3 regions of the Pseudomonas bijieensis genome follow, and region 3 is predicted to be linked to each of the others. Evidence: predicted binding sites of a transcription regulator. Region 3 holds the regulator's gene; each other region holds the start of a gene.
The links. Region 3 encodes sigma-54, which starts transcription at its own class of promoters, with help from an activator protein. Its sites were predicted from a motif close to ANTGGCATNNANNTTGCTNT; they were not measured.
Positions count from the first base shown of each region.

Region 1: a site for sigma-54 is predicted at 3,893-3,912, ahead of GN234_RS10560 (flagellar basal body rod protein FlgF). Genes of this name have one in related genera too.
Region 2: a site for sigma-54 is predicted at 4,035-4,054, ahead of glnK (P-II family nitrogen regulator). Genes of this name have one in related genera too.

Region 1 is NZ_CP048810.1:2,443,202-2,450,290, forward strand. Features, by position in the region: gene flgJ (flagellar assembly peptidoglycan hydrolase FlgJ) at 1-371, opposite strand, end outside; gene GN234_RS10545 (flagellar basal body P-ring protein FlgI) at 382-1,452, opposite strand; gene flgH (flagellar basal body L-ring protein FlgH) at 1,498-2,193, opposite strand; gene flgG (flagellar basal-body rod protein FlgG) at 2,266-3,051, opposite strand; gene GN234_RS10560 (flagellar basal body rod protein FlgF) at 3,101-3,838, opposite strand; gene GN234_RS10565 (sigma-54-dependent transcriptional regulator) at 4,176-5,735, opposite strand; gene GN234_RS10570 (hypothetical protein) at 5,734-5,922, shown strand; gene phhA (phenylalanine 4-monooxygenase) at 6,070-6,855, shown strand; gene GN234_RS10580 (4a-hydroxytetrahydrobiopterin dehydratase) at 6,955-7,089, shown strand, end outside.
Region 2 is NZ_CP048810.1:4,431,696-4,438,784, forward strand. Features, by position in the region: gene GN234_RS19305 (sugar dehydrogenase complex small subunit) at 1-35, opposite strand, end outside; gene GN234_RS19310 (c-type cytochrome) at 39-1,463, opposite strand; partial or broken gene GN234_RS30390 (MCP four helix bundle domain-containing protein) at 1,887-2,621, shown strand; partial or broken gene GN234_RS30395 (methyl-accepting chemotaxis protein) at 2,973-3,527, shown strand; gene GN234_RS19320 (accessory factor UbiK family protein) at 3,581-3,841, opposite strand; gene glnK (P-II family nitrogen regulator) at 4,256-4,594, shown strand; gene GN234_RS19330 (ammonium transporter) at 4,628-5,962, shown strand; gene GN234_RS19335 (secondary thiamine-phosphate synthase enzyme YjbQ) at 6,175-6,600, shown strand; gene sutA (transcriptional regulator SutA) at 6,703-7,026, shown strand.
Region 3 is NZ_CP048810.1:3,105,201-3,112,289, reverse strand. Features, by position in the region: gene GN234_RS13690 (hypothetical protein) at 1-8, shown strand, start outside; gene GN234_RS13685 (superoxide dismutase) at 11-634, shown strand; gene GN234_RS13680 (ZIP family metal transporter) at 654-1,544, shown strand; partial or broken gene GN234_RS13675 (HPr family phosphocarrier protein) at 1,777-2,053, opposite strand; gene rapZ (RNase adapter RapZ) at 2,069-2,926, opposite strand; gene ptsN (PTS IIA-like nitrogen regulatory protein PtsN) at 2,929-3,393, opposite strand; gene hpf (ribosome hibernation-promoting factor, HPF/YfiA family) at 3,406-3,714, opposite strand; gene GN234_RS13655 (RNA polymerase factor sigma-54) at 3,791-5,284, opposite strand; gene lptB (LPS export ABC transporter ATP-binding protein) at 5,449-6,174, opposite strand; gene lptA (lipopolysaccharide transport periplasmic protein LptA) at 6,174-6,719, opposite strand; gene lptC (LPS export ABC transporter periplasmic protein LptC) at 6,706-7,089, opposite strand, start outside.

The DNA.
Region 1 (7,089 bases), 660 kb from region 3:
TGCTTGGCAGCCGACAACGTGGCCGCCTCACCGGGCGCCAGCGGTTTGTTCTTGGACATCTGGCGCAGCAGCACATCGGCCAGGCCGATACCGCCGCCCTCGCGGGACATGGAAACGGCCAATTGCTGGTCGTACATTTCCTGGTATTGCTTGGCCTCGGGCGTATTCATGGGGTTGTCCTTGCCCAAGGCCTCGGTGGCCGAACGCATGGACTTGAGCATTTCGCCGAGAAACAGCGACTCGAATTCCTGCGCCACTTTACGCAGGTTGCCGTCGCTGTTCTTGTCGCCAACCTTGAGCTGGTTCAAGCGGTTCAGGTCCGAGTAGGAACCCGAATCCCCGCTGATCAAAGCGCCCTTGCGCATATCCATGGCTCGCCCCTCAAATCACGATCAGGTCGGCTTGCAACGCGCCGGCCTGCTTCAAGACTTCGAGGATCGCCATCAAGTCGCCCGGCGCCGCGCCGACCTGGTTCACCGCCCGGACGATTTCATCCAGGGTGGTGCCCGGGCCGAACTTGAACATCGGCTTGGCTTCCTGTTCGGCATTGACCCGCGAACGCGGGACCACGGCGGTCTGGCCGTTGGACAGCGGCCCCGGCTGGCTGACGATCGGGTCTTCGGTGATGGTCACCGTCAGGCTGCCGTGGGTCACGGCGGCCGGAGATACCTTGACGTTCTGGCCGATCACGATGGTGCCGGTGCGCGAATTGATGATGACTTTCGCCACCGCCTGGCCCGGATCGACCTCAAGGTTTTCCAGGATCGACAGGTAGTCGACTCGCTGGCTCGGATCCAGCGGCGCAGTGACGCGGATCGAGCCACCGTCAATGGCCTGGGCCACGCCCGGGCCAAGCATGTCGTTGATCTTGTCGACGATGCGCTTGGCGGTGGTGAAGTCGGAACGGTTGAGGTTCAGCGTCAGGCTGTTGCCCTGGTTGAAACCGCTCGGCACCGAACGCTCTACCATCGCACCACCAGGGATTCGACCCGCCGACGGAACGTTGACGGTGATCTTCGAACCATCGCGCCCCTCGGCATCGAAACCACCCACCACCAGGTTGCCCTGGGCGATGGCGTAGACGTTGCCGTCGATACCCTTGAGTGGCGTCAGCAGCAAGGTGCCGCCGCGCAGGCTCTTGGAGTTACCGATGGACGAGACGGTGATATCCACCTGCTGGCCAGGCTTGGCGAACGCCGGCAGATCGGCACTGATCGACACCGCCGCGACGTTCTTCAGCTGTACGTTGCCGGAACCGGCCGGCACCTTGATGCCGAACTGCGACAACATGTTGTTGAAGGTCTGCAGGGTGAACGGGGTCTGGGTGGTCTGGTCGCCGGTGCCGTTCAGGCCCACGACCAGGCCGTAGCCGATCAACTGGTTGGAACGCACGCCGGAAATGCTGGCGATGTCCTTCAAGCGCTCGGCCTGAGCGGTAAAGGCCGCCGACATCAGCAGGGCTCCGATCAACAGCTGCTTAAGATTCAACTGGGCCACCTAGAAAGGGAACTTCGGGCTAAGGAAGAAACGGTCGAACCAACCCGGCTGACTCGCATCGGCAAAGGCACCGGTACCTGAGTAAGTGATACGGGCATCGGCTACGCGGGTCGAGGAAACGGTGTTGTCGGTGGCGATATCATCGGCGCGAACCATGCCGGCGATGCGCACTAGCTCGTCACCGGTGTTGAGGGTCAGCCACTTCTCGCCGCGCACGACGATGATGCCGTTGGGCAGCACATCGGCAACGGTCACGGTGATCGAACCGGTCAGGCTGTTGCTCTGGCCGGACTTGCTATCGCCCTTGGTGGCCCGATCAGAGTTGTACCCGGCGTTGAGGCTCAGGTCATTGCTCCCGATCGGGTTGTTGGTGGTCAGGCTGGAGCCGAACAGCGAGGTCAGGCCGACGCTGGTCTCGCTGGTCTTGTCGATCTGCGAGTTGGCGTTCTTGCTGGCCTGGGTCCGCTCGTTCAGGGTGATGGTGATAATGTCACCGACCCGGAAGGCCTTGCGGTCGCTGTACAGGTTCTGTTCGAAACCGGCCTGGTAGATCGAGCCATTGTTGGCCGCAGCCGGCAACGGCGTACGCGGCAACACCGGGGCGTAATACGGGTCATTGGGCCTGGGTGTCGGTGCGACACAGCCCGCGAGTGCGGTGATCCCACTCAGTGCCAGAACAGATGCGAAGCGTTTCATGACCCTACCTCTTGGTGTTGCAGGCGACCCTGGGGTCGCCCTGTCTACGTAATGACGGACGTTGCGACGCGATTACAGGTTCTGCGTAACGAACGAGAGCATCTGGTCGGCGGTGGAAATCACCTTGGAGTTCATCTCGTAGGCACGCTGGGTGGTGATCATGTTGACCATCTCCTCGACGGTGCTCACGTTGGATGTTTCCAGGGTGTTCTGCAGCGTGGTGCCGAAACCGTTCAGGCCCGGGGTGCCGACTTGCGGCGCGCCACTTGCGGCGGTTTCCAGGAACAGGTTGTTGCCCACCGCTTGCAGGCCGGCCGGGTTGATGAAGTCGGCGGTCTGCAGGTTGCCGATCACCTGGGCGGCCGGGTTGCCCGCCACGGTGATGGATACGGTGCCGTCACGGCCCACGGTAAAGGTCTGGGCATCGTTCGGGATGATGATGGCCGGCTCCAGGGCGAAACCGCTGGCGTTGACGATCTGGCCATTGGAGTCGAGGTGGAACGTACCGTCACGGGTGTAGGACGTGGTGCCGTCCGGCTGCAGGATCTGGAAGAAACCGCGACCGTCGATGGCCATGTCCAGCGGCTGCTCGGTGGTTTGCAGGCTGCCGGCGTTGAAGTTTTTCTGGGTGCCGACGATGCGTACACCGGTACCCACTTGCAGGCCCGACGGCAATTCGCTGTCCTGGGTCGACTGGGCACCAGGCTGGCGTTTTACCTGATACAGCAGGTCCTGGAACTCGGCGCGATCACGTTTGAAACCCGTGGTCGAGACGTTCGCCAGGTTGTTGGAAATGGTCGTCAGGTTGGTGTCCTGGGCGGACAGACCTGTTTTGGCAACCCATAGAGCCGGAAGCATTCGATTCTCCTCGTACGCCTGTTTTTCGGCGCGACGCTTTAATTAATGGTTAGATCTGCAAGACCCGAGCCATGGCCTCGTCGCCTTCTTTGGCGGTGTTCATCATCTTGACGTGAAGCTCAAACTGCTTGGCCAGGGCCAGCACCGAGGTCATTTCATCCACGGCATTGACGTTGCTCGCCTCCTGGAAACCCGACACCAACTGCACGTTGGCATCGATGGGCGCCGGCTGGCCGTCCTTGGTACGGATCGAACCGTCCAGGCCCTTGGTCATGTTCTTGAGATCCGGGTTGACCAGCTTGATGCGGTCCACTTCAGCCATCACCCGCGGGCCTTCGCCCATGGCACGGATGCTGATGGTGCCGTCCTGGCCGATTTCGATTTTCTGCTCGGGCGGCACGGCGATCGGACCGCCGTTGCCCATCACTGGCATGCCGTTGCCGGCCCGCAGCACGCCCAGGGCGTCGACGTTGAGGCTTCCTGTGCGCACGTAGCTTTCGCCGCCGTCAGGGTTCTGCACGGCCATCCAGCCTGGGCCGCTGACCGCGACGTCGAGGTCACGACCGGTTTCCACCAGCGCCCCCGGGGTGAAGTCCGTGGCAGGCCGTTCGGACAGGGCAAAGGCCCGCGCCGGAAAGCTGTCGCCAAACACCGGCATCGAGCGAGCCTGCTCCAGGTCTTTCTGAAAACCATTGGTGGAGATGTTCGCCAGGTTGTTGGCATGGGCCCGTTGCGCCAGTGCGTTCTGGCTGGCGCCGGTCATTGCCACATAAAGGTACTTGTCCACTGTCGTTCCTCTGCATGCCGGACGTTTGCCGCCCACTGCTGTGTTGCACAGCCTTAAGCAATTTGCAGACCAACTTTTTTCTGGCGCCTCGCGCCCCGGCAAACAAGGGGTTCAGGGTTGTGGAAGGGATTTTTGAAATGTGTCGAAGACGAAAAACCGGCGGTGTTGTGCCGGTTGGAGGCAATGCTTGTCCTTGGGTAATGGCCACTGCCGTCATCGCGAGCAGGCTCGCTCCCACATTGGACCTCCAGTGCTCCTGAGATTTGTGAGCAATCAGTAACCTTGTGGGAGCGAGCCTGCTCGCGATGAGGCCCGCATGGGCACCGAGAGCAAGCAGCTATGACTCGCTTTTACCGACCTCATACTCCCGCAACTTATTGGCGATGGTGGTGTGGGAAACCCCCAGCCGCTTGCCCAATTGCCGACTGCTGGGATGTTCGGAGTAAAGACGTTCCAGCACCGCTTTCTCAAAACGCCCAACGATCTCGTCCAATCCGCCCTCGAGGGAAAAATCGCCAAGGGGTTGGCGCACACCATAGTCCGGCAGGCGAATATGCTCGGCTTTCACCGTCCCGCCGTCGCACAGGGAAACGGCCTGGAACAACACGTTTTCCAACTGCCGGACGTTGCCCGGCCAGTGGTAGTGACTCAGACGCTCCATCGCCGCCGGCGCCAGCCTGGGCAGCGCACAGCCGATCTGGCGGCTGGCCTGGTCGAGGAAATGCTCCACCAGCGGCGCAAGGCCATCGAGGCATTCGCGCAGCGGCGGGATGTGCAAGGAAAGGACGTTCAAGCGGTGGTACAAGTCCTGACGGAATTCTCCCCGGGCACAGAGTTCGGACAAGTCCACCTGGGTAGCGCAGATCACCCGGACGTCCAGGTACACCTCTTCATCGCTGCCTACGCGACGGAAGCAACCGTCCTGCAGAAAGCGCAGCAGTTTCACTTGCAGGCGCGGGCTCATCTCCCCGACGCCATCGAGGAACAACGTTCCCCCGGCAGTCAGTTCCAGCAGGCCAAGCTTGCCTTCGGCCCGGGCACCTTCGAAAGCACCGGGGCCGTAGCCGAACAGTTCGGTCTCGGCCATGGACTCCGGCAACCCGGCACAGTTGAGCGCCATCAATGGCGATTGCCCGCGCGGACTGGCCAGGTGACAGGCGCGTGCCAGCAATTCCTTACCGGTGCCGGTTTCGCCTTCTATCAACAGCGGCGCGTCCAGCGGTGCCATACGCCGGGCCTCACGCACTACCGCCGCCATCACCTTGGAACTCTGGAAAATACTGTCGAAGCCACGCAGCTCCTGTTTGCGCACGTTATAGATTCGCTCGCCGACCCGGTCGGCCCGGTGCAACGTCAGTACCGCGCCGGCCATGGCCTCGCTGTCGTCGTGCTCCGATTGCAACGGGGCGATGTCGGCCAGGAACACATCGCCCTTGACCTTGACCCGCAGCCCGTTGATCCGCGACTGGTTGGCGCGCACCAGTTCAGGCAAATCGAAATCCTCGGCGTAGCGGGACAGTGGAATCCCGGGCACCTCATCCACCCGCACCCCGAGCAACTGCGCCGCCGCCCGGTTGGCCGCGACGATGGAACCGCCCATGTCGATGGACAGCACCGGAAACTCCAAGGCACCGAGCAGGGCATTGAGCTCCATGTGCCGACGCTCGCTAGGCATTAATCCTACGCGCTTGACGCCAAATACCCCGGCGATGCCTTCGAATTTCGGACGTAGCGCCTGGAACTGAATGTTGATCAGGTTCGGGCAATGCAGGTAGATCGCGTTGCCATGCTCACCCCCGACCTCGCCCCGGGCAACGTTGATGCCGTACTCCACCAGCAGGTTGAGGATGTCTCGCAGGATGCCGATGCGGTTTTGGCAATGGACTTTGATGCGCATGAAAAGGCCCGATATCGATGTGTATGCAAGCATGGGGAGGAGGTTGCTGCGCAGCCAGCGCAAGCAAGCTTCCTCGCCACAAGGTTTTCTGCATGGCAGCGCAAATAAACGTCAAGATTATGTGACAGCTGTAGGCCATTTCCCAGCTGAAAATCTCGACAACACTGGAGTACCGCCCAATACGTAACGAAAACTTTACGAATTCATGCCTTTATCGCAATCCATCCCTTCGTCTGCCTGCTGCACACATCCCTGCTTCGAGTTATCTCTAATGCATCGCTGGACATAAAAACAAACAGCCTTCCCCCCTGAGGGAAATCAGCAGGAGAGCAGCATGAAGCAGACGCAGTACGTGGCCCGCGAGCCCGATGCGCAAGGTTTTATCCACTACCCCGCCGAAGAACATGCGGTGTGGAACACGCTGATCACCCGCCAGCTGAAAGTCATCGAAGGCCGCGCGTGCCAGGAATACCTGGACGGCATCGACAAGCTTGGCCTGCCCCACGACCGTATCCCGCAACTGGGCGAAATCAACAAGGTGCTGGGCGAGACCACGGGTTGGCAAGTCGCCCGGGTGCCGGCCTTGATCCCCTTCCAGACCTTCTTCGAACTGCTCGCCAGCAAGCAGTTTCCGGTAGCGACCTTTATTCGTACCCGCGAAGAACTGGACTACCTGCAAGAACCTGACATTTTCCACGAGATTTTCGGCCACTGTCCGCTGTTGACCAACCCCTGGTTTGCCGAATTCACCCACACCTACGGCAAACTCGGCCTACAGGCCTCCAAGGAAGAACGCGTCTATCTGGCGCGCCTGTATTGGATGACCATCGAGTTCGGCCTGGTGGAGACCCCGCAGGGCCGGCGTATCTATGGTGGCGGCATCCTGTCTTCGCCCAAGGAAACCGTTTACTGCCTGTCGGACGAGCCTGAACACCAGCCTTTTGATCCGTTGGAAGCGATGCGCACGCCGTATCGCATCGACATCCTGCAACCGGTGTATTTCGTGCTGCCCGAGCTCAAGCGCCTGTTCGACCTGGCCCACGAAGACATCATGGGCATGGTCAAGCGCGGTCGGGAACTGGGCTTGCACGCCCCGAAATTCCCACCCAAGGCAGCGTGAACCGCGTCTTTTAATCTCAATTGAGTCTGTTGCACAACGCGGCTTTGCTTTAGCGTGGGTGCATCGACGTTTTTCAAATATTCGATCCAGGAACACACCATGAACACTCTGAACCAAGCCCATTGCGAAGCCTGCCGCGCCGATGCCCCGCAAGTCAGCGACGAAGAACTGCCGGCGCTGATCAAGCAGATCCCCGACTGGAACATCGAAGTGCGCGACGGCGTGATGCAGCTG
Region 2 (7,089 bases), 1.3 Mb from region 3:
ACGGGCATGTGTTTGTCGGTCATTGAAGTGTCCATTGCTCAGGCCTCCTGCAGCCGGCGACGAGCCTTGAGCCTGTAAAGCCCCAGGAGGATCAGCAGGCCGAGCACAACCAGTGCCGGTACGCTGTAGCGTGCCAGCACTGCGATGGGGGCCTTGGGTCCGCCTTCGCGAACCTGTGCCACATCGGCGGCAGTCACGTTCAATCCGGCGTTGCCGTAGCGGGACAGGACGTAGTTGCTGACATCGGCGATCTGCTGGTCGTCGAGACGATCGGTGAACAGCGCACCGGGACCGAAGGCCGGCATGTCGATTGCCACGCCGTCGACTTCGCGATGCACGCCGTAGACGATCGTCGCGATCAGGTTGTCGCGGCGGCTGGTCGCGGTGTTGTGGAACAGTGACGGATATTCACGGGTGCCCTCGCCGTTGGCCTGGTGACAGTTGGCGCAGGTGCCGCTGAAGATGTGCCAGCCCGGATTGTCCTGCGGCTTGCCGCCACGCAGGCTGAGTTCGTCGTTCGAGGCCTGACCGAAGGTATGGCGGGCCTGTTGCTCGCCGGTAGCGATCGGTGGGGTCTGCAGCAGATAGGCCGCGATGGCCTTGAGGTCATCTTCGCCAAGGTACTGCAGGCTGTGCTCGACCGCTTCGGCCATGGGCCCGGCAGCTTGCGCCTTGCCCTCTACATGGCCGCTGCGCAGGTAGGCAACGAGCTCATCGCTCGACCAGGCACCGATCCCGCTGGTCTTGTCCGAGGTGATGTTGGGTGCATACCAGGCTCCCAGTGAACCGCCGGAAAGCGCCTTGGCGTTATCCGCTGCCATCAGGGCATTGCGCGGGGTATGGCAGGTGTCGCAATGGGCCAGTGCGTTGACCAGGTAGTCACCGCGATTGACCTGCGCGGACTTGCCCGGATCCGCTTCGAAGCGTTTCTGGCTATGGAACAGGGCGTTCCAGCCGAGCATCGAGGCGCGAATGTTGAACGGAAAGTCGAGCTCGGTCTTGGGGCTGGGCGTATCCACCGGTGTGACTTCATGCATGAAGTACTGGTACAGGGCGGCGACATCGCTGTCGGTCATCTTCGCGTAGGAGGTATAGGGCATCGCCGGGTACAGGCGAGTGCCGTCCGGGGTCACACCGTCGCGCACGGCGCGGGCGAAGTCTGCCTGGCTGTAATGCCCGATGCCGGCGGTCTTGGAAGGGGTGATGTTCGTTGAGTAGATGACGCCCATTGGCGAGTTGAGTGGATAACCGCCGGCAAAGGGCTTGCCGCCGAGGGTGCTATGGCAGGCCACGCAATCGGCGGCCACTGCCAGTCGCTTGCCGGGCGAGGCGCTGGTATCGAGCGTTTCGCCATGGGCTGCCAGGCTGATCGTTATCAGGGCCAGGCACTCTGCAAGCTTCTTCCTCACGGGTTTGGCCTTGCGCACACCGGGCAATGGCTGACCCATCCTCTGCGGATGCATGTGTAACTCCTCACGGTGGGGCTTCGATGCACGTTCTTAGGTTCATTTCATAGAAATGGCCTAAGTCATACGATGTCTTATGTTGTGATCAATGTGTCACATGATGTAACATTTCTCAAGAAATATGGCTATAAGCCATCATTTAATTTTTTCATTAAATGTCTCTATCTCAAGTATTTCAGAAGATATTTGGCCTATGGCGTCGTGAGCGCAATGGGCAAAAAAGCGAGGAGGTCGCTCCATCAAGTTTGAAGGCGAGCAGGGAATTTAGCTTGTACGTTTGTGATGTTGTACGACGTCTTGCTCGAGGTTTATATCAGCGGCGATGGAGTCTGGACACAGGCCCTTTACCTGGCGTTACGCGGGGCAGGGAAATGCACACATAGCAGGGCTGCTGGACCAGCATCCCGTGAGGATCCACCGATGAACTGGCTCAATGACGCAAAATTATCAACCAAACTGATCACCTCGTTTTTCCTCTGCGCCCTGATCACGCTCGCCGTGGGCATGCTTGGCGTCAGTGGGGTTTCCGCACTGTCGACACGTTTGCAGGGGGTGTTCAACAACAACCTGGTCTCGGTTGCCAATACGTCGCAGACCAAGACCAAGGCGGTCGGCCAGACGCGCGACATGTACCGACTGTATGTCGCTACCGCCGGCAATGCTCCGCAGAGCATGAAGGATGAGTTTCTCGCTTCGATGAAAGCCAATCAGTTGGCCAGCGAAAAGGCTTTCGCCGATTACCGCAAAGGCAACCTGGCTGAAGACGAGCGCATCGCTGGCGACCAGATGGCCCGGGATTGGCCGGTCTACCAGGCCATGGTGCAGCAGTACGTGGCGATGATGGCGGCTGGCGACCTGGAGAACGGTCGCACCCTGTTGCTGGGTGACCTGCAGAAGACTTATCGCAAGGTGATGGACCAGTTGACCATCATGATCGACTCCAATGACCGTCAGATCAGCGAAGACGCCAAGGCCGCCACGCAGCAGGAGGCGACGGCCAAGACCGTGCTGTACAGCGGCATTGTCGTGGCGTTTATCGCCGCGCTGCTGTTGGGCATGTTTATCAGTCGCCTGATCAGTCGACCGATTGCCGTGGCGGTCGATTGCGCACAACGCATCGCCCAGGGCGATCTCACTCAGCACATCACCAGCAACAGTCGCGATGAGGCCGGCCAGTTGCTCAAGGCCTTGGGCGATATGCAGACGAGTTTGAAGGCCACCATCCAGCAGATTGCCAACGCTTCGGACCAATTGGCGTCTGCCGCCGAGGAGCTGACGGCGGTCACCGATGATGGCAGTCGTGCCTTGATCCGGCAGAATGACGAAATCCAGCAGGCCGCTACCGCCGTGACCGAAATGACTTCAGCGGTCGAGGAGGTGGCCCGCAACGCGGTCTCCACTTCACAGGCTTCGCAATCGACCAGCACGCAGGCCGGCGAGGGACGTGATCAGGCCCGTAGCGCGGTGCAGGCGATCGACACTGCGACCCAGGAAATCACCTCGTCCACCGGGCTGGTCAGGGATCTTGCCGTGCAGGTTCGCGATATCGGCAAAGTGCTGGATGTGATCCGCGGGATCGCTGAACAAACCAACCTGTTGGCGCTCAATGCGGCCATCGAGGCCGCTCGCGCCGGGGAGCAGGGCCGCGGTTTTGCCGTGGTGGCCGATGAGGTTCGTGCCCTGGCGGCACGTACCCAGGCGTCAACCGGTGAAATCGAGAGCATGATCCACGCGGTTCAGGACCGTGCCGACAGCGCGGTCGATGCCATGGGCAAGAGCCAGGCGCTGGTGACCGAGACCCAGAGCCTGGCCCGGGCCACGGGCGAGGCGCTGGAGCAGATCGCCGACGGCATCTCGCAGATCAATGACCGTAACCTGGTGATTGCCACGGCTTCCGAGGAGCAGGCCCATGTGGCCCGGGAGGTTGATCGCAACCTGGTGAATATCCAGGATCTCTCGACCCAGACCGCCGCTGGGGCGAACCAGACCAACGCTTCGAGTCAGGAGCTGTCCAACCTGGCCCTGTCATTCAATACACTGGTTGGCCGTTTCCGTCTCTGACCCGTCGGGCTGAATACGCCTGGGCTACCGGGCGTATGTCGCCGGCGTGCGGTTTATTCCTGGGCCGGAGCCAGTCGCGCTTCCAACTCCGCGACCTTGGCCTCCAGGCTTTCGAGCCGCGCCCGGGTCCGGGCCAGCACGACCATCTGGCTGTCGAATTCTTCCCGGCTCACCAGGTCCAGTTTGCTGAACCCGCTTTGCAGCAGAGCCTTGAACTGGCTTTCGATTTCGCTCTTGGGCAGCGGCGTGTCACCACTCAAGATGCGGGAGGCATGGCCGCTCAGGGCGTCGAGGAGGTCTTTGGGCGCAAGCATGGGCAGGTGTCCTGGAAACAATGGCGGGCAGTGTACCACGCAGTGTCTATAGTCAATTTGCAAGCAAGGATGCACGCTTTTCGCGCACGAGGCCGGGCATCGTCGCACTGTTGTTGTGCGTATCGCTGCGGTTCGTGGGGCGGAGCAAGCGGGCACGGTGGGTAAGAGACTGAAATCAGAGGGTTTGGGTACAGATGGCAAGGTTTCTGCTTAGAGGCTGATGACCCATGCACTGATGCAGTCGCTGTGACGAATGCAGTGCAGCAGGCGGAACGGGGAGTTTCGTCAGGATCGGTTAACTGGCACCTGTCGGGCAACTTGGGCCGACGATGCGTTACAAAGCCAGGCACTGCGCTTAGACTTGAGTCGGGTTTGTTTTCCTGGGGCAAGTCCACCAATTCGGGAGAAAGTTTCATGAAGCTAGTCACTGCCATCATCAAGCCGTTCAAGTTGGACGACGTGCGCGAGTCGTTGTCCGAGATCGGCGTGCAGGGCATTACCGTTACTGAGGTCAAAGGCTTCGGTCGGCAGAAAGGTCACACCGAGCTGTATCGCGGCGCGGAATACGTGGTCGATTTCCTGCCCAAGGTGAAGATTGATGTCGCCATTGACGACAAGGATCTTGACCGGGTGATCGAGGCAATCACCAAGGCCGCCAACACCGGCAAGATCGGTGACGGGAAGATCTTTGTGGTCAATCTGGAACAGGCTATCCGCATCCGTACCGGCGAAACCGATACCGACGCCATCTAAGCCGCCAAACCCAACGCCCCAGGAGAAAACAATATGACTCTGCGTAAATTCGCAGGGCTAGGAGCCCTGTTGTCCTTCGCAATGCCAGGCCTGGCCATGGCAGAAGAAGCGGCAGCCCCAGTCCTGAACTCCGGCGACACCGCTTGGATGCTCACGGCCACGATTCTTGTACTGTTCATGACCATTCCCGGCCTGGCACTGTTCTACGGTGGCATGGTCCGGTCGAAAAACCTTCTTTCCGTGATGATGCAGTGCTTTGCCATTACCGGTCTGATCAGCGTCCTGTGGGTCATCTATGGCTACAGCATCGCGTTCGACACCACCGGCATGGAGCAGGGCGTCGTCAACTTCAACTCCTTTGTCGGCGGCCTGGGCAAAGCGTTCCTGGCAGGCGTCACCCCGTCCAGCCTGACCGGCCCGGCGGCGCTGTTCCCTGAAGCAGTGTTCATTACCTTCCAGATGACTTTCGCCATCATCACTCCAGCGCTGATCGTCGGTGCGTTTGCCGAGCGGATGAAGTTCTCCGCCATGCTGGTTTTCATGGGCGTATGGTTCACCCTGGTGTATGCACCGATCGCCCACATGGTCTGGTCCGGTAACGGCGGCCTGCTGTGGGACTGGGGCGTGCTGGACTTCGCTGGCGGCACCGTGGTGCACATCAACGCCGGTATCGCCGGCCTGGTGGCGTGCCTGGTACTGGGCAAGCGCAAAGGCTTCCCGACCACGCCGATGGCGCCGCATAACCTGGGCTATACCCTGATGGGCGCGGCGATGCTGTGGGTTGGCTGGTTCGGCTTCAACGCCGGTTCCGCAGTTGCTGCCAACGGCACCGCCGGCATGGCGATGCTGGTGACCCAGATCGCTACCGCCGCGGCGGCGCTGGGCTGGATGTTTGCCGAGTGGATCACCCACGGCAAGCCAAGCGCACTGGGCATCGCCTCGGGCGTGGTGGCCGGCCTGGTTGCAATCACCCCGGCTGCCGGCACCGTGGGCCCGATGGGCGCCCTGGTCATCGGCTTGGCGGCGGGCGTGGTGTGCTTCTTCTGCGCCACCACCCTCAAGCGCAAACTCGGCTACGACGACTCCCTGGACGCCTTCGGCGTGCACGGCATCGGCGGTATCCTCGGCGCGATCCTGACCGGTGTGTTCGCGGCACCGGCACTGGGTGGCTTCGGCACCGTGACCGATATCGGTGCGCAAGTGTGGATTCAATTCAAGGGCGTGGCTTTCACCGTGGTCTACACCGCGATCGTCACCTTCATCATTCTCAAGGTGCTGGACGCCGTCATGGGTCTGCGTGTCTCCGAGGAAGAAGAGGCCGTGGGCCTGGACCTGGCCCAACACAACGAACGTGGCTACAACCTGTAAGCACACGCAATAAAAAATGCCCGGTTCGCCGGGCATTTTTTTGTCTGGAATTTGTCACTGCTCACAGGACGCGGCGGTTTTCCCGACGCCTTTTGTTGTGGATGCGACATGGGGTTTTGTACCGCCAAAGGCTTACACCGAAGCAAGAATATTAGGCCCTTTGTTTTTTCCCAGAGCGCGCTAGAATGCGCGCCGAACGTGCGGAGATCTGTATGTGGCAACAGACGCTGATAACCCTGCGGGCAAGGCCCCGGGGCTTTCATCTGGTGACGGACGAATTGCTTGCCGGCCTGCCTGAACTCCAGGCGTGTCGTGTCGGTCTGTTGCATCTGTGGCTGCAGCATACCTCGGCTTCGTTGACCATCAACGAGAACGCCGATTCGGCGGTACGTCGAGACTTCGAACGATTTTTCAATCGGCTGATCCCACAAGGAACCGCCGACTATGAGCACAACGACGAAGGCCTGGACGACCTCCCGGCGCACTTCAAGGCCAGTGTGCTCGGTTGCCAGCTCAGCCTGCCGGTCACGGCAGGACGGTTGGCATTGGGTACCTGGCAAGGTGTTTATCTGGGCGAGCACCGTGATCACGGCGGTGCTCGTAAAGTCCTCGCCACCTTGTACGGTGAAGGGGCATAACCGCTGATTGCCGGCGGATGTTGAATTTTTTCTGGCAGCCTTCGAACAGATGGCGAAGCTGGGCTATAACTAATCTGCTTTTCGCAAGTCATGAGGTAGAACATGAGCGACGATGATCTGGAAAACGACGACCTCGAAGTGGGCGACGAAGACGAGACCGAAGAAGGCCTTGAAGCGGCGGCTGAAGACGTAGCCGACGATGATGGGGCCGATGTTCCGGTTCCTACCGCCAAAGGCAAGGCCAAGGCCGCGGTGTCGGTCGACGAGTTGCCGAGCGTAGAGGCCAAGAACAAGGAGCGTGATGCGCTCGCCAAGGCCATGGAGGAATTCCTGGCCAGGGGCGGTAAGGTGCAGGAAGTGGAGGCCAACGTGGTCGCTGATCCGCCCAAGAAGCCGGACAACAAGTACGGCAGCCGCCCTATCTGAGCTTCTGCTTCTTGCTTGCTGAAAAAGCCCGCCGTCGCTGCGGGCTTTTTCATGGGCCAGATA
Region 3 (7,089 bases):
TTCATTGAAAATGGCTTTTACCTTGCCTGCATTGCCCTACGCCTACGACGCCCTGGAACCGCACATCGATGCGCAAACCATGGAGATCCACTACACCAAGCATCACCAGACCTATATCAATAACCTCAACGCGGCGGTGAACGGCACTGAATACGCCGGGTGGCCCATCGAAAAGCTGGTGTCCAGCGTGGAACAGTTGCCGCCAAGCCTGCGGGCTGCGGTGATCAACCAGGGCGGTGGTCATGCCAACCATTCGTTGTTCTGGGAAGTGATGACGCCTCAGGGCGGCGGCCAGCCCGAGGGCGCCCTGGCGGCGGCGATCGAGGCGCAACTGGGCGGTATCGAGCGTTTCAAGGAAGCCTTCACCAAAGCGGCGCTGACCCGTTTCGGCAGCGGCTGGGCCTGGTTGAGCGTGACTGCGCAAAAGACCCTGGTGGTAGAAAGCAGCGGCAACCAGGACAGCCCGCTGATGAACGGCAACACACCGATTCTTGGCCTGGACGTCTGGGAGCACGCCTATTACCTGCGCTACCAGAACCGTCGTCCGGAATACATCAGCGCCTTCTACAACGTGATCAACTGGCCTGAGGTCGCCCGGCGCTACCAGGCTGCGCTGGCTACGAGCCCTTCCTGAAAATAACCCAAGGCTGACTATGGATACTCAAACACTGGCGATTGGAAGCGGACGGATGTTCCGCTATGCCTTGGGATCGTTGTTGCTGTTGGCCGGGATGACGTTGTTGGCGGCGCAGGGCCTGGCATGGCTGGACCTGGAGCCAAGGCTGTTGCGTGCGCTCGAGGGCGGCGGGCTGTGCGCCTTGGGCACCGCGCTGGGGGCCGTGCCGGTGTTGGTCATCCGGCGCATGCCCCAGGCCGTCAGCGATTTGTTGCTGGGCTTCGGTGCCGGGGTGATGCTCGCCGCCACGGCATTTTCGCTGATTGTGCCGGGCATTGCGGCGGCCGAGCAGTTGGGGCTAACCCCTTGGGCCGCCAGCGGTCTCATCAGTTTCGGCATTCTATTGGGCGCGTTCGGGCTGTACCTGGTGGACCGCAAGGTCTCGGCCAGCCCCGAAAGGTTTGTCGCGGTATCAGGACGGCCGATCATTGCGCCGAGGATATGGTTATTCGTGTTTGCCATCATCGCCCACAACATTCCCGAGGGCATGGCGGTGGGTGTGTCGGCGGGTGGCGGTATGCCGGATGCCGACAGCCTGGCGATGGGTATCGCCTTGCAGGATGTACCCGAGGGGCTGGTGATCGCCCTGGTGCTGGCTGCGGCGGGAATGTCGCGGGTCAAGGCATTTCTGATTGGCGCGGCGTCAGGGCTGGTCGAGCCAGCGTTCGCGCTGCTGTGCGCCTGGTTGGTGAGCCTGGCCGAGATGCTCTTGCCCTTGGGGCTGGCGTTGGCAGCCGGGGCGATGCTCTTGGTGGTGACTCACGAGGTCATTCCCGAATCCCGTCGCAATGGCCACGAGAAACTGGCAAGCCTGGGGCTGTTGGTGGGGTTTTGTTTGATGATGGTGCTGGATACGGCGTTGGCGTGATGCAGGTCTGCGGGGGGAGTGAGCTTTTTGTGGCAAGGGCGCTTTCATGACAAGGGGGCTTTTGTGGCGAGGGAGCTTGCTCCCGCTGGGCTGCGAAGCGGCCCCATGTTTTTATCACAGCGACACGGCGAAACAGAGGTTTACGACTGCTTCGCAGCCGAGCGGGAGCAAGCTCCCTCGCCACAAAGGCTAGCTCTGTCCACACAACAAGCTCGCCCTGAGCTTGGGTCGGTTACTCGCCTTCGTCGAAGTACCTGTTGATCAAGTCCACCAGGGCATCCATCGCTTCTTGCGCTTGTTCCCCTTCAGTGCTCAGGTGGATCTTGGTGCCCTTGCCGGCGGCGAGCATCATCATCGCCATAATGCTTTTACCGTCGACCGCCGTCTCGGGGTGTGCGGCCAACCCTGATGGTGGTGTCCTGGAACTGGCCGGCAACCCCGACGAACTTGGCCGACGCTCGGGCATGCAAACCCAGCTTGTTGATGATTTCAATTTCCCGAGCAGGCATCGCGATGTGAATCCTTTAGCTGAGGTCGCGGTGGCGAACCTGGACATTCTTCAGGGATTGTTGCAGGAGTTGACCCAGGCGTTCGGTCAGGTAGACGGAGCGGTGATGGCCGCCGGTGCAACCGATGGCGATCGTGACATAGGCCCGGTTGCTCGCGGCAAAGCGGGGCAGCCATTTGAGCAGGTAGCTGGAGATGTCCTGGTACATTTCCTCGACATCCGGCTGTGCGGCCAGGTAGTCGATCACCGGCTGGTCGAGCCCGGACTGCTCGCGCAATTCCGGTTTCCAATAAGGGTTGGGCAGGCAGCGCACATCGAATACCAGGTCGGCGTCTACTGGCATGCCACGCTTGAAGCCGAACGACTCCACCAGGAACGCCGTGCCCGGCTCCGGCTGGTTGAGCAGGCGCAGCTTGATCGTGTCGCGCAACTGATACAGGTTCAGGTGCGTGGTGTTGACCTTCAGGTCCGCCAGGTCGGCGATTGGCCCCAACAGCTGGCTTTCATCCTCGATGGCTTCGGCCAGGGAGCGGTTGGCATTGCTCAGCGGATGGCGCCGACGGGTTTCGGAAAAGCGCTTGAGCAGTGTCTCTTCATCGGCATCCAGGTACAGCACGTCGCACTGGATATGCCGGCTGCGCACTTCCTCGAGCAGTTCAGGAAAACGCGACAGGTGGCTTGGCAGGTTGCGCGCATCGATGGACACCGCCACCAGCGGCTGCGCCAGCTCGGTGTGGATCAGGGCGCGCTCGGCCAGTTCCGGCAGCAGGCCGGCGGGCAGGTTGTCGATGCAATAGTAGCCGCTGTCCTCAAGCACATTGAGGGCAGTGCTTTTACCGGAGCCGGAGCGGCCACTGACGATGATCATGCGCATTTTTAATGACCGTTCTGCTCGTCCAGGACCACCTGGTACAAAGCTTCGTTACTCGGTGCGCTGCGCAGTTTTTCGCGCACTTCCTTGCGGTCCAGCATGCTGGCAATCTGGCGCAGCAGCTCGAGGTGCGCATCGGTCGCCGCTTCCGGTACCAGCAATACAAACAGCAGGTCGACCGGGGCGCCGTCGATGGCGTCGAAATCTATGGCGGCTTCAAGGTGCAGCAGTGCGCTGATCGGTGCGGCACAACCCTTGAGGCGGCAGTGGGGAATGGCGATACCGTTGCCAAAACCGGTGGAACCGAGTTTTTCACGGGCAACCAGGGCCTCGAAGACGTCCTGCATTTCCAGATCCGGCACTTCGCGGTGGATCAGGTTGGCAATTTGTTCGAGGGCTTTCTTTTTACTGCCACCCGGCGCGTTCACCAGGGAACGGCCGGGGGTCAGGATGGATTCTAGTCGGATCATGGATTGGGGGGGTTAACGACCGGTTGCGCCCTGGAGGAGGCTCTGGGTCTTTTCCTTATGCTTTTTGAGTTGGCGATCCAGCTTGTCGGTCAGCAGGTCAATCGCGGCATACATGTCTGTGTGCTCTGCGTTGGCAACCACTTCTCCGCCGGGGATATGCAGCGTGGCTTCGATTTTCTGCAGCAGCTTCTCGACGTTCATCGTGACCTGCACGTTGGTGATCTTGTCGAAATGCCTCTCCAATCGGTCGAGTTTTTCGCCGATGTAGGTGCGCAGGGGTTCGGTCACTTCCAGTTGGTGTCCACTGATGTTGACTTGCATACAGCTTCTCCTTCGTTGCCAGTGCATAAAGCGGCAGGCAGAAATGCCTGCCACTGGAACGCTGTGGCGTGGCCCGTTACATCAACCGCTTGCGTTCGCTCGAAGGCGCGATCCCGAGGGATTCGCGGTATTTGGCGACGGTGCGGCGGGCCACCTGAATGCCTTGTGCCTCCAGTAAACCAGCGATCTTGCTGTCACTCAACGGCTTTTTCTGATTTTCCGCGGCCACCAGTTTTTTGATGATCGCGCGGATGGCCGTGGACGAGCATTCGCCGCCTTCGGAGGTGCTGACGTGGCTGGAGAAAAAGTATTTCAATTCATAGATGCCCCGAGGGGTATGCATGAATTTCTGGGTGGTTACCCGGGAAATCGTCGACTCGTGCATGCCCACTGCCTCGGCAATGTCATGCAGGACCAGCGGTTTCATCGCTTCGTCGCCATACTCCAGGAAGCCGCGCTGATGCTCGACGATCTGGGTGGCCACTTTCATCAGGGTTTCGTTGCGGCTTTGCAGGCTCTTGATGAACCAGCGCGCTTCCTGCAACTGGTTGCGCATGAAGGTGTTGTCGGCGCTGGTGTCGGCGCGTTTCACGAATCCGGCGTACTGGGCGTTGACCCGCAGCTTGGGCACCGACTCCTGGTTGAGCTCCACCAGCCAGCGATCGTTGTGCTTGCGCACGATCACGTCGGGGACCACGTATTCGGGTTCGGTGGATTCGATCTGCGAGCCGGGGCGTGGGTTGAGGCTCTGCACCAGTTCGATGACCTGGCGCAGCTCATCTTCCTTGAGCTTCATGCGACGCATCAGTTGGCTGTAGTCGCGGCCACCCAGCAGGTCGATGTAATCGGTGACCAGTCGCTTGGCTTCGGTCAGCCAGGGTGTCTTGGCGGACAACTGGCGCAGTTGCAGCAACAGGCACTCGCCCAGGTTGCGGGCGCCGATGCCGGCTGGCTCGAACTGCTGGATGCGATGCAGGACAGCTTCGATCTCGTCCAGCTCGATGTCGAGCTCGGGGTCGAAGGCTTCGAGGATTTCCTCGAGGGTCTCGTCCAGGTAGCCCTGGTTGTTGATGCAATCGATCAGGGTCACGGCGATCAGGCGATCGGTGTCGGACATCGGCGCCAGGTTCAGTTGCCACAGCAGGTGGCTTTGCAGGCTCTCGCCGGCCGAGGTGCGGGTGGTGAAGTCCCACTCGTCGTCATCGCTGCTCGGCAGGTTGCTGGCGCTGGTCTGGTAGACGTCTTCCCAGGCCGTGTCCACGGGTAGTTCGTTGGGGATGCGTTCGTTCCATTCGCCATCCTCGAGGTTATCCACCGTCGGGGCGGCTTCCTGGTAGGACGGTTCCGGGATTTCGGTGTTGGTCTTCTGCTCGACGTTGTCGGCCAGCGGATCGGTGTTGTCGAAGTCGTCGCCTTCTTCCTGGCGTTCGAGCATCGGATTGGACTCCAGGGCCTCCTGGATTTCCTGTTGCAGGTCCAGGGTCGACAATTGGAGCAGGCGGATGGCCTGTTGCAGCTGCGGTGTCATCGTCAGCTGCTGGCCCATTCTCAAGACTAGCGATGGTTTCATGGCAGGGGCTTAACACCTTATTCGCCGGCGCACATGCGCCATCCACTACAGGGCGCCGAGGCGCCAAACTTAAGCAAATTATATGCCTGAAACTGAAGTGTTTGCCTAGAGCGTCGCCATAATAAAATTAAACGACGCTCGAGCGATTCGCCAGACACTTGTGCTTACAGGCGGAACTCGTGGCCCAGATATACTTCCTTGACCAGGTCATTGGCCAGGATGGCTGCGGAATCGCCTTCGGCGATCAGCTGGCCGTCATTGACAATGTAGGCGGTTTCGCAGATATCCAACGTCTCGCGCACGTTGTGGTCGGTGATCAGCACGCCGATTCCCTTGGCCTTGAGGTGATGGATGATCTGCTTGATGTCGCCCACCGAGATCGGGTCCACGCCGGCGAACGGTTCGTCGAGCAGTATGAACTTCGGCGCGGTGGCCAGGGCGCGGGCGATTTCCACGCGACGCCGTTCGCCACCGGACAGGCTCATGCCCAGGTTGTCGCGAATGTGGCTGATGTGGAACTCCTGCAACAGGCTTTCCAGCTCTTGGCGACGGCCGGCCTTGTCGAGTTCCTTGCGGGTCTCGAGGATCGCCATGATGTTGTCGGCAACCGACAGTTTGCGGAAGATCGACGCTTCTTGCGGCAAGTAGCCGATACCGGCCTTCGCCCGGCCGTGCATCGGCTGGTGGCTGACATCCAGGTCGTCGATCAGCACGCGGCCCTGATCGGCCTGGACCAGGCCGACGATCATGTAGAAGCAGGTGGTCTTGCCTGCGCCGTTGGGGCCGAGCAGGCCGACGATCTGGCCGCTGTCGATGGACAGGCTGACATCACGCACGACTTGGCGGCTCTTGTAGCTCTTGGCCAGGTGCTGAGCTTTCAGAGTTGCCATTACTGGGCCTTCTGTTCGGTTTTCTTTTTCGGCTGGATCACCATATCGATCCGCGGACGCGACTCGGTCACCTTGCTGCCGGTGGCGCGACCGGCGCTGGCGAGTTTCTTGTTGGTGTCGTAGACGATCTTCTCGCCTTGGGTCACGTTGTTGTCCTTGTCGACCACCTTGGCGCGGTCGATCAGCACGACGCGATCCTGGGAGGCGTGGTACTGGATGGTTACCCCGTAGCCCTGCACAGGCTTGGCGTCGCCCGCGGTTTGCAGCTGTTCGAAATAGGCCAGGTTGCCCACCGAGGTCACTACGTCGATATCGCCGGACTGGGTGCGGGTGATGGTCACGGTATTGCCGGTAACCTTCATCGAGCCCTGGGTGATGATCACGTCGCCTTTATAGGTGGCGACGCCATTCTTGTCGTCGAGCTGGGCATCGTCGGCCTGGATACGGATAGGTTGGTTGCGGTCGTCGGGAAGAGCCCAGGCGCTCGCGCTTCCCAGTGCTGCGCCCAGACTGAGCAAAATAGGGAGGGTTTTAGCGAGCTTCATACTGTCCTCTTACGTTCGATAGCAGGTGTATCCTGCTTTCCTTCAAATACGCTTTCATTCCCGTGCCGGTCGATACACCCCCGGCGCCGTCGATTCTAACGGGTTGCTCGGTCTGCGCATATTCTTGCTGTGGGAACACGGTCATGCGTGTGCTGGTGATGATGGTCGTACGGTTTTTCTCGTCGGTTCGGGCGACGCGTACCGAGTCGATCAGTTCCACTTCGGTGCCGCCGGAGTTGACTTCGGCGTGCTCGCTCTGCACATGCCACGGAAACTCGGTGCCGCGGAACATGTTCAGGTCCGGCTTGGTCACCAGGGTAATATCGGTGGCCTTCACGTGGTCGACCTTGTCCGAGGTCATCTCGTACTG